3 regions of the Oerskovia sp. PE-21s genome follow, and region 1 is predicted to be linked to each of the others. Evidence: riboswitches for the same ligand, from Rfam matches in the RefSeq annotation. Region 1 holds a riboswitch; each other region holds the start of a gene.

Evidence for each region. Region 1 has a riboswitch for thiamine pyrophosphate ahead of ACZDYF_RS14490 (thiamine ABC transporter substrate-binding protein). Riboswitches for the same ligand answer to the same signal wherever they lie in the genome.
Region 2: another riboswitch for thiamine pyrophosphate. It lies ahead of thiD (bifunctional hydroxymethylpyrimidine kinase/phosphomethylpyrimidine kinase); the one in region 1 lies ahead of ACZDYF_RS14490 (thiamine ABC transporter substrate-binding protein).
Region 3: another riboswitch for thiamine pyrophosphate. It lies ahead of thiC (phosphomethylpyrimidine synthase ThiC); the one in region 1 lies ahead of ACZDYF_RS14490 (thiamine ABC transporter substrate-binding protein).

What each region holds. Positions count from the first base shown of each region.
Region 1 is NZ_JBUXJM010000007.1:134,952-138,219, forward strand. Features, by position in the region: gene ACZDYF_RS14485 (ABC transporter permease) at 1-758, opposite strand, end outside; gene ACZDYF_RS14490 (thiamine ABC transporter substrate-binding protein) at 761-1,852, opposite strand; TPP riboswitch at 1,911-2,035, opposite strand; gene ACZDYF_RS14495 (DUF4235 domain-containing protein) at 2,207-2,476, shown strand; gene ACZDYF_RS14500 (serine hydrolase) at 2,544-3,268, shown strand, end outside.
Region 2 is NZ_JBUXJM010000010.1:132,114-135,381, reverse strand. Features, by position in the region: gene ACZDYF_RS17545 (hypothetical protein) at 1-241, shown strand, start outside; gene thiD (bifunctional hydroxymethylpyrimidine kinase/phosphomethylpyrimidine kinase) at 320-1,927, opposite strand; TPP riboswitch at 1,919-2,019, opposite strand; gene pip (prolyl aminopeptidase) at 2,537-3,268, opposite strand, start outside.
Region 3 is NZ_JBUXJM010000004.1:376,125-379,392, reverse strand. Features, by position in the region: gene thiC (phosphomethylpyrimidine synthase ThiC) at 4-1,698, opposite strand; TPP riboswitch at 1,689-1,798, opposite strand; gene ACZDYF_RS10445 (hypothetical protein) at 1,910-2,980, opposite strand; gene ACZDYF_RS10440 (ABC transporter ATP-binding protein) at 3,199-3,268, opposite strand, start outside.

The DNA of each region.
Region 1 (3,268 bases):
GCGGTGCGCAGGTCGAGGAACTGGGTGGTCTGGATCCAGATCTCGGTCTCGATGGTCCCGTACTGGACGCCGCCCAGGACGAGCACGACGCCGAACGCCGTCGCGCAGAACAGGAACACGATCGACGCCGCGGACGCGATGGCCGGCGCCAGGGACGGCAGCGTCACGGACCGGAACGCACGCCAGGGCGAGGCGCCGAGGGCGCGGGCCGCCTCCTCGGCGCGCGGGTCGAGGTGCTCCCACAGCCCGCCGACCGTGCGGACCACGACCGAGTAGTTGAAGAACACGAGCGCCAGGACGATCGCCCCGAACGTGCCGTCGAGCCGCAGGAACCCGAGCAGCCCGCCCTCGACGAGCAGCGAGCGGAACGCGACGCCGACCACGACGGTCGGCAGCACGAACGGCACGGTCACGAAGGCCCGCAGGAACGTGCGCCCCCGGAACCTGCACCGGTACAGCACGTAGGCGCCGGGCACGCCGAGCAGCAGCGAGATCACGGTCCCGAGGATGCCCTGCCACAGCGTGAGCCCGATGATGCGCCAGGTCCGCGGCTCGGAGAACACCTCGGCGAAGCCGGAAAGGTCCAGCGAGGCACCCGAGGCGTCCTGGGTCACGAACCCGCGCGCGACCAGCGTCACGACGGGCCACGCGAAGAACACCCCGAGGAACAGCAGCGGCAGCCCGGCGGCGAGCCCCCACAGGAGGACCCGCCCGCCGCGCTGCACGACCGCGGGCACGCCGCGGCTCACGGGCATCATGCTCAGCCGATCACCGTCGACGTCCACGCCTTGATCCACTCGTCGCGGTGCGCCGTGATGTCGGCGGGAGCGACCTCGAACGGCGCCGGGGACAGCGGCGCGAACTCGGCCCACCCCTCGGGCAGAGCGACGTCCGCGTTCGCGGGGTACATGTACATGTTGTCCGCGATGTCGGCCTGGAACGCGTCGCTCACGAGGAAGTCGACGAGCTTCTTGGCGCCCTCGGGGTTCTCGGCGCCGGCGAGCACGCCCGCGTACTCGACCTGGCGGAAGCACGTGTCGAGCAGCGCGCCCGTGCTGGTCGAGGTGCCGTCCTCGGACACGGTGAACGCGGGCGACGTGGAATAGGACAGCGCGAGGGGGCGCGGGCCCTTGCCCTCGGAGCCCGAGAAGTCGACCGAATAGGCGTCGGACCAGCCGTCGACGACCTTGACGCCGTTGTCCTTGAGCTCGGCCCAGTAACCTTCCCAGCCGTCCTCTCCGTACGCGCCGACCGTCGCGAGCAGGAACGACAGCCCGGGCGACGACGTCGCGGGGTTGGTGACGACGAGCAGGTCCTTGTACTCGGGCTTGGTGAGGTCGTCGAGGGTCACGGGCTCCGCGAGGCCCTTGTCGGCGAACCAGGTGTGGTCGACGTTGACGCACACGTCGCCCAGGTCCACGGGTGTGAGCGCGCCGTCGCCGACCGCGTACTGCGCGGCCGAGCCGGCCAGGCCCGCGGGCGTGTAGGGCTCGAGCACGCCCTCGTCGATCGCGCGCGTCGCGAACGAGTTGTCGATGCCGAACACGACGTCGCCCAGCGGCGAGCCCTTGGTGAGCACGAGCTGGTTGACGAGCGCCCCGCCGTCGCCGGGGGCGACCTGCTCGACGGTCAGCCCGGACTCCTTCTCGAACGCGGCGAGGACGTCCTCGCTGACGTTGAACGAGTCGTGCGTGACGAGGGTGACGGTGCTGCTCGCGGCGCTCGACCCGCTCTCGCCCGATCCCGCGCCCGTGCTGCCAGCGCAGGCCGCGAGGGCCAGCGCGCCGATCCCGCCGACGAGCCCCAGGCCTAGCCTGCGGGGGGTGCTGCGGCGGATACTGATGGTGTTCACGTGTCCTCCTTGGACGTCACAGGAGGGGGACCTCGCGCACGGGAGGTCCCGTGAGCGAGGCTAGAGAAGCCCGACTTCCTCCACCGGTGCTAACCGGATCAGGTTCGAGGGTCTGCGGTGGTCCGCACTCTCAGCGCCCGTTGCCCGGTGTCCCGGGCGGTCGGCGCTCCCCTGTCGTTCACCTGCGACTTTACACCTCGGCCCGACGGCGCGGGCGGGGCTCTCGCGGGTGACGTCCCCCGGGGAGCGCGGCGCCCCGGGGGACGACTACGGTGGGAGTGAGCTTCGCCGTCGGGCCTGCGGGTACGACGGCGGCACCGCCCCGCCCGCCTCACCCTCACCGGAGGAACACACATGGCCGAGAACGAGCAGACCCTCGCCGAGAAGGTCACGACCGTCGCGCTGACGCTGGCCGCAGGCTGGATCGCCCAGAAGGCCGTGAGCTACGCGTGGGCCAAGGCGACGGGGCACGACGCGCCCAAGGACCTGGACGACCCGGAGGTCGGCATCATCAGCGCCGTGACGTTCGCCGCTGCGGCGGCTGCCGCGAGCGTGTTCGCGCGCCGGTTCGCGGGACGCGAGGCCAAGCGGGTCGTGAAGCGCTTCGTCGCGCGCGCGTCCTGAGGTCGAGGTCGGGCGGCCCCGGCGGGTCCGCGCCCGCCGTGCGAGGGGTGTTCCGTAGGGTGTCCCGATGCCCTCCCCTCCTGCTGCCCGACGCCGCCGCTCGTCCCTCGTAGGAGGCCTCCTCGTCGTGGGGCTCGCACTGACCGGGTGCTCGTCGCCCGGTCCCGGCTCCGAGGTGTCCCCCACGCCGAGCGTGGCCCCGACCGCGGTCGCGCTGCCGGGCGGGACCGTCGGCAAGGCGGCAGGGTGGGTCCTCGAGGTGCTCAACGCGGACGCGTCCCCCGACGCCGCGACGCTCGAGCGGCGGTTCGCGCGATCGTTCCTGGACCAGGTGCCCGCCGCACAGCTCGTGCCCGTGCTGGAGCAGCTCCGCGCGGACCAGGAGTGGGTGCCGGTCTCGGTCGACGCGGTCGGCCCGGGCGAGCAGCAGGCCGCGCTGACGATCGTCGGCGCGAGCGGTCAGTTCTTCACGATGCAGATCGGGGCCGACGCGGACAGCCGCATCGAGACCCTCTTCTTCGGCCCGGGCGACGACCCGCACCGTGAGCCCGCCGAGAGCTGGGACGAGCTGGGCGAACGTCTCGACGCCGTGGACGCACGGAGCTCGCTGCTCGTGGCCCAGGTCCTGGACGACGGGACGTGCCGGCCGGTCGAGGAGGCCCCCGGCGGCTCGGACGCGGACGAGGTGCTGCCGCTCGGCTCGATCTTCAAGCTCTACGTGCTGGGCGCCGTGTCGCAGGCCGTCGAGGCCGGGACGCTGACCTGGGACGACGCGCTCACCGTGACCGACGA
Region 2 (3,268 bases), on a different contig from region 1:
CGAGGACGAACCCACCCGCCGCTCCGACCGGCGCCTGCGCCTGGCGCTGACGGTCCTCCTGGTCGTCTTCACGGGCGTGCTCGCGGTGTACTACCTGACCGTCGGGCTCGACCAGATGCGCACGCAGTGCCTGGCCGACCGCCCCGCGGGCGTCTCGACCAGCGAGGTCACCACGACGTGGCGCTGGTGGCCGCCGGGGTACGACTGCGGGTACCCGGCGGACGGCGCGCAGAGCGCGTAGCGATTCCCGCGCCGAGAAGTGAGCAGATGCCCCGGTTCGAGCCCGATCCGGGGCATCTGCTCACTTTTCGGCGGGAGCTCAGTGCGCGGCGAGGGGCGGCGCCGGCCAGGTCGGTCGCGTCAGCCCCTGCTCGAAGAACAGGTACTCGTGCATCGAGGACAGCTCGAACGCGCGCAGCATCCGCTCGCGCTCGGCGGGCGAGGCCCAGCGCGCGGCCTCGTCGGCGAACGAGCACGCGGCACGCGTCGCCTCGGCGAAAGCCGGGTCGCCGTAGAGCGCGATCCACCGCGCGTAGGGGTGCCCGTCGAGGTCTCCTGCCTGGCGCACCAGGACGTCGCCGATGTGCGAGTACAGCCAGTAGCACGGCAGCAGGGCCGCGACCGTCTCCGCGTAGGACCCGTTCGAGGCCGCGTGGAGGTGGTTCGTGTAGGCGGCCGTCACGGGAGACGGGTCGACGCTCTCGACCGCCCCACGGTCCATCCCGGCGTGCTCGCCCAACCAGTCGCGGTGCAGCGCCTGCTCGACCTCGAGCGAGGTGACCGCGGCGCCCGCGAAGAACTGCCGCGCCTCGGGCGTGGGCGCGAGCCGGCTCGCCCGCGACAGCACGCGCGAGTACTCGGCGAGGTACGCGGCGTCCTGCGCGAGGTAGAACCCGAAGTCCCCCGCTGAGAGGCTCCCGTCCGTGAGCTCCCGCACGAACCCCATCCCCTCGACGGCCTCGCGCCACCCCGCGATGCGCTCCCAGGCCTCCTCGGAGAACGCCCGCTGCCCGAGCGTGGGCAGGTGCGCCAGGTGGTCGACGGGTCCGCGCCCCGTGCCCACGGCCAACGCTCCCCCGGCTCGCAGCGCGCCCGTGAGCCAGGTCTTCGCATCGCGCACGGCGCCCGCCCAGTCGTCACGCCGGGGTCGCAGCGCGGCGACCGCCGCCGACAGCGAGCACCCGGTCCCGTGGGTGTGCACGGTGTCGACGCGGGGCGCCGAGAAGGTCGTGACGTCGTCGGGCCCGCGAGCGCCCACCAGGGCGTCGGGCGACTCCTCCCCGGTGAGATGACCACCCTTCAGGAGCACGACGGCGCCGCTCACCACGTGCAGGCGCCTCGCCTGGGCGAGGGCGTCGGACCAGGTGGTCGCGGTCTGCTCGCCCACGAGGACGGCGAGCTCAGGGAGGTTGGGCGTCACGAGGTCGGCGAGCGCGACCAGCTCGCGCACGGCCTGCTCGGCCCCCTCGTCGAGGAGCCGGTGGCCGCTCGTGGCGACCATGACGGGGTCGAGCACCACGAACGGCGGCTTCGCGCGCCCGAGCCACGCGGCGATCGCGCGCGCGTTGGGCTCGTTGGCGACCATGCCGATCTTCACGGCGTCGATCACCACGTCGTCCGAGACCGCGTCGAGCTGCTCTGCGAGGAACTCCGCGCCAGGGACGTGGACCGTGCGGACGCCGTGCGTGTTCTGCGCGACCAGGGCGGTCGTGACCGCCATGCCGTACGCGCCGTGCGCCGCGAACGCCTTGAGGTCGGCCTGGATCCCGGCGCCCCCCGTCGGGTCGGTGCCTGCGATGGACAGGACGCGGGGGCGGGAAGGCTCGGGCCCCCGCGACGCGCCGTGCTCGTCCGCGACCACGGCGTCCGCCGCAGGCGTGCGGGCAGGTGCGGGCCGGACAGGTGTGGTGGTGGCAGCAAGCGACATTGCCGACATCCCTTCGCTAGTGCTAGCTAGATCAGGTTCGACGGGTGTGATCTCAGCCCGGCTCGTGGGAGCGGGCACCCCGTGTCTTCGCAGGGAACTCTAGCTGGCGGAAAGTCCTGCCGGTCGGCGGAGACCACCAGGTGTCGCGAGAGGTCGGAACGGTCGAGGCCTACGAGGCCTCGGCCGGCACGGTCTGCACCATGAGGCTCGACAACGGGACGTACCGGTCGAGGCACCGGACGACGCGCTCGACGTCGGCGCGCGCGGCGTCGGGCACGAGGGCGACCGTCGTCGGGCACGAGGGCGACCGTCGTCGGGAGCGGCGGCAGAGCGAGTGGTGTGACGGCGTACTCGACCGAGGGGTCCTCAGTGCAGACGTTGATCCCGTCGGGCCACCCCTCGACCACGACGAGCCACGGCCCCTGCGTGGGGATCGCGACCCGCCCGGTCGAGCCCGGCGCCGCGGCCAGCGCGAGCGAGCCGCACGACACGGCCAGGACTCCGACGAGCAGTGCCGTACGGCGGGGCATGGCGGTCACCTCGTGGTCGTCCTCGACGGCGGGGGCAGGTGGAGCAGGTGGGGCCACCACCGTAGCCGAACGGCGAGGGCTAGACCGCGAACCGGTCGGTCGCCGCGACCAGCGCCTCCGGGAACCCCTGGCCCCCGTGACCCGCGCCCTCGAGCACCACGAGCTCGCTCCCCGGCCACTCCCCGTGCAGACGCCACGCGACGTCGAGCGGTCCCGACACATCCTGCCGCCCGTGCACCAGGACGGCAGGCACCGTGCCGAGCCCGCGCACCCCGGCCAGCAGAGCGCCGTCGGGCAGGAAGGCCGCGTTGGCCCAGTAGTGCGTCACCAGGCGTGCGAACCGCAGCCGGAACTCCGGGTCCTCGTAGCGGTCCCAGGGCTCGAACCCGTGCACGAGCGAGACGTGCACGTCCTCCCAGCGGCACCAGGCCACCGCTGCGCGCTCACGCACCGCACGATCCGGGGACGCGAGCAGGCGGGCGTAGGCCGCCGCGAGGTTGCCGTCGCGCTCCGCCACGGGAACCTCGGCCACGAACCGGTCCCACTCCTCGGGGAAGAGACGACCCATGTCGCGCGTGATCCACTCGACCTCTCGGGCCGTGGTGCTCGTGACCGCTCCCAGGACCACCTCGGTGACGCGCTCGGGGTGCGCCACCGCGTACGCGAGCCCGAGCGTCGCACCCCACGACGTCCCCAGGACCAGCCACGCATCGATACCGAGGTGCTCGCGCAGCCGCTCGACGTCCGCTACCAGGTGCGCCGTGGTGTTCGTCGACAGGTCGGCGTCGTCCTCGCTCGCGAGCGGTCGGCT
Region 3 (3,268 bases), on a different contig from region 1:
GTTCTACCTCGGCGTCATGGGCTGGGCGGGAGTCACGGGGAGATACACCCGGCCGCCCGCGTCCGTGAACTCGCTCGACTTCTCCGCCATGCCCGCCTCGATCGCCTCGACCGAGGTCAGGCCGTTCTTCTCGGCGTACTCGCGCACGTCCGCGGAGATCCGCATCGAGCAGAACTTGGGCCCGCACATCGAGCAGAAGTGCGCGGTCTTGGCGGGCTCGGCCGGCAGGGTCTCGTCGTGGAAGGCACGCGCGGTGTCGGGGTCGAGGGAGAGCGCGAACTGGTCGTGCCAGCGGAACTCGAACCGGGCACGGGACAGCGCGTCGTCCCGCAGCTGCGCGCGCGGGTGCCCCTTGGCCAGGTCGGCCGAGTGCGCCGCGATCCGGTACGTGATGACGCCCGTCTTGACGTCGTCGCGGTCGGGCAGCCCCAGGTGCTCCTTGGGCGTGACGTAGCAGAGCATCGCGGTCCCGGCCTGGGCGATGATCGCGGCCCCGATCGCGGACGTGATGTGGTCGTAGGCGGGCGCGATGTCGGTCGCGAGGGGGCCGAGCGTGTAGAACGGCGCCTCCTCGCACAGCTCCTCCTCGAGACGAACGTTCTCGACGATCTTGTGCATCGGGACGTGCCCCGGACCCTCGATCATGACCTGCACGCCGTAGGACTTCGCGACCTTGGTCAGCTCGCCCAGCGTGCGCAGCTCGGCGAACTGCGCTGCGTCGTTGGCGTCCGCGATGGACCCCGGTCGCAGGCCGTCGCCCAGGGAGAACGTCACGTCGTAGTCGCGCAGGATCTCGCACAGCTCCGCGAAGTGCGTGTACAGGAACGACTCCTGGTGGTGCGCGAGACACCAGGCGGCCATGATCGAGCCGCCCCGGGACACGATGCCCGTGACGCGGCGCGCGGTCAGCGGGACGTAGCGCAGCAGGACGCCCGCGTGCACGGTCATGTAGTCGACGCCCTGCTCGGCCTGCTCGATCACGGTGTCGCGGTAGATCTCCCACGTGAGCCTCGCGGGGTCGCCCTTGACCTTCTCGAGCGCCTGGTAGAGCGGCACCGTCCCCACGGGGATCGGGGAGTTGCGCAGCACCCACTCGCGGGTCTCGTGGATGTCCTTGCCCGTCGAGAGGTCCATGAGGGTGTCGGCGCCCCAGCGCGCGGCCCACACCATCTTCTCGACCTCCTCCTCGATCGAGGACGTCACGGCCGAGTTGCCGATGTTCGCGTTGATCTTCACGCCGAACGCCTTGCCGATGATCATGGGCTCGATCTCGGGGTGCCGGCGGTTGGCCGGGATCACGGCCCGGCCGCGGGCCACCTCGTCCCGCACGAGCTCGACGTCCACGCCCTCGCGCGCCGCCACGAACCGCATCTCGTCGGTGATGACCCCGGCCCGTGCCCAAGCGAGCTGCGTGCGGGCGCCGCCCGTGCCGTGCTCGGTGGGGACGGCGTCGGGCCGCAGCCACGACGCCCGCAGCGCGGGCAGCCCGCCCGCGAGGTCGAACGCGGCCGGGTCGTCGACCTCGGTGTACGGGCCCGAGGTGTCGTACAGGTCCAGGTGCTCGCCGTTGCTCAGGAGCACGCGGCGCTCGGGGACGCGCAGGTGTTCCGCGCCCGGGACGGGGTGGTGCACCTTGGCGGACCCCGCGATGGGTCCGGTCGTGATGGTGTGCGCGGGCACAGCGGTCTCAGAGCTCATTGCTCTCTCCCTACGTCGGCATGATCCGAACAGGTTCGAACGGTCGGCGGCGCTGAGCCGCCCTCTCAGCTCGCTGCTGCGAGCTCCCGTGGGTGTGGAGTTGTGGGTGGTACTGGTGGTGCTGGGTGGTGCGCGGCCACCGTAGCGCAGGTTGCACGACGGCGGCGCGGGCGTCCCGCGATCAGCCCGGCTCACCCAGCGTCGAGGTCCGTCACCTCTCCTTGAAGTACTTGAACAGGTGCTTCTCCCGGGTCGCGAGCGCCCCGACGACCGCTCCGACGAGCACCGCGCCCGCTCCCGCGAGGACGGTCCGCATGCCGATGACCCAGGTGCTGAGGTGGTCGGCGGGAAGGCCGGCATCGGCGGCGAGCCACCACAGCACCGGAACGGTCACGATCACGGCGGCACCGGTCCACACCGCGGTCTCCAGGAGCACCTGCCAGGTCAGCGCCGAGCGGGGGACCCGGGCGTGCAGGGCTGCGGCGAGCTCGAGGCGGCGCAGACGAATCACGGCGAAGCCCAGGGCCAACCCCAGGAAGGCGGCGGCGATCGGCGCGGGCTTCGTCAGACGATCCCTGAACTCGGCGCTCGCGTCGTACGTCGCGCCGAGCCGGCCGTTGAGCTGCTTCTGGGTGGGCTGAACCTCGGAGGCTGAGTCGGCGACGATGGTCGTGCGCAGGAGCGTCGCCGTCTCGGGCTCGACGGGCCAGATCTCGACCCAGCACGAGTCGAACAGTCCCGCCGCGGGCACCGGCGCGACTGCTGCGTAACCGAGCGCGCGGTCGCGCCCGTCGTCGGGGTACGGGTAGACGGCGCCGACCCGCGCGGGACCGGTGATCGTCGCGATCGAGTCACCGGCGGACGCGCCGAGCGCCTCGGCCAGGTCCGCGGACAGCCACAGTCCCGCCCCGGCGACCCGGCCGCGGTCGAGCGCGCCGAGCAGCCCGGGGGTCGCCTCGAAGCCGGTCAGCTCGCTCGACGGCAGGTTGAGCGCCCGCACGGGATCCCCCGTCCGCAGGGCTCCGGCGGCGTTCACGCCGTCGACCCCTGCGAGGGCCTCGCAGCGTGCCCCGTCGACCTGCCCGGTGGCCTCGAGGATCTGCACGCTCGCGCCCGCGTCCCGGTACTCACGGGCGCCCTCGATCACGCCCGCGACCGCACGCACGTCGACCGCGGCGAGCGCCCCCACGACCACGACGAGCACCGCCGCGAACAAGGTCGCGCGCGTCGTGCCGGACCCGACGTTCCGCCACGCCTCGGACACCACGGACGCGGCCCGCATGGCACGCGCCCGCACTGGTCGCGCGGGCTTCTCCCCCGGCCCGACGCCGCCACTCGCCTCCGCGCGGAGGTGCGCTCCGCCGTCGGGCACGGTGGGGGGTGCTGAACCCGTGACCTGACCGAGGGGCTGTGCGCCAACGGGACGGTGCGAGGCGCCCGGGGACGTGGCCAGGCCGGGTCCCGCCGCGCCGTCGGGCACGGGGCCCTGCTCGGTGGCGGTCACGCCGCGACCTCCGCGGACTGGAAGTCGGCGAGGTCGATCACGCGCGTGCAGGCGTCGCGCGTGTGC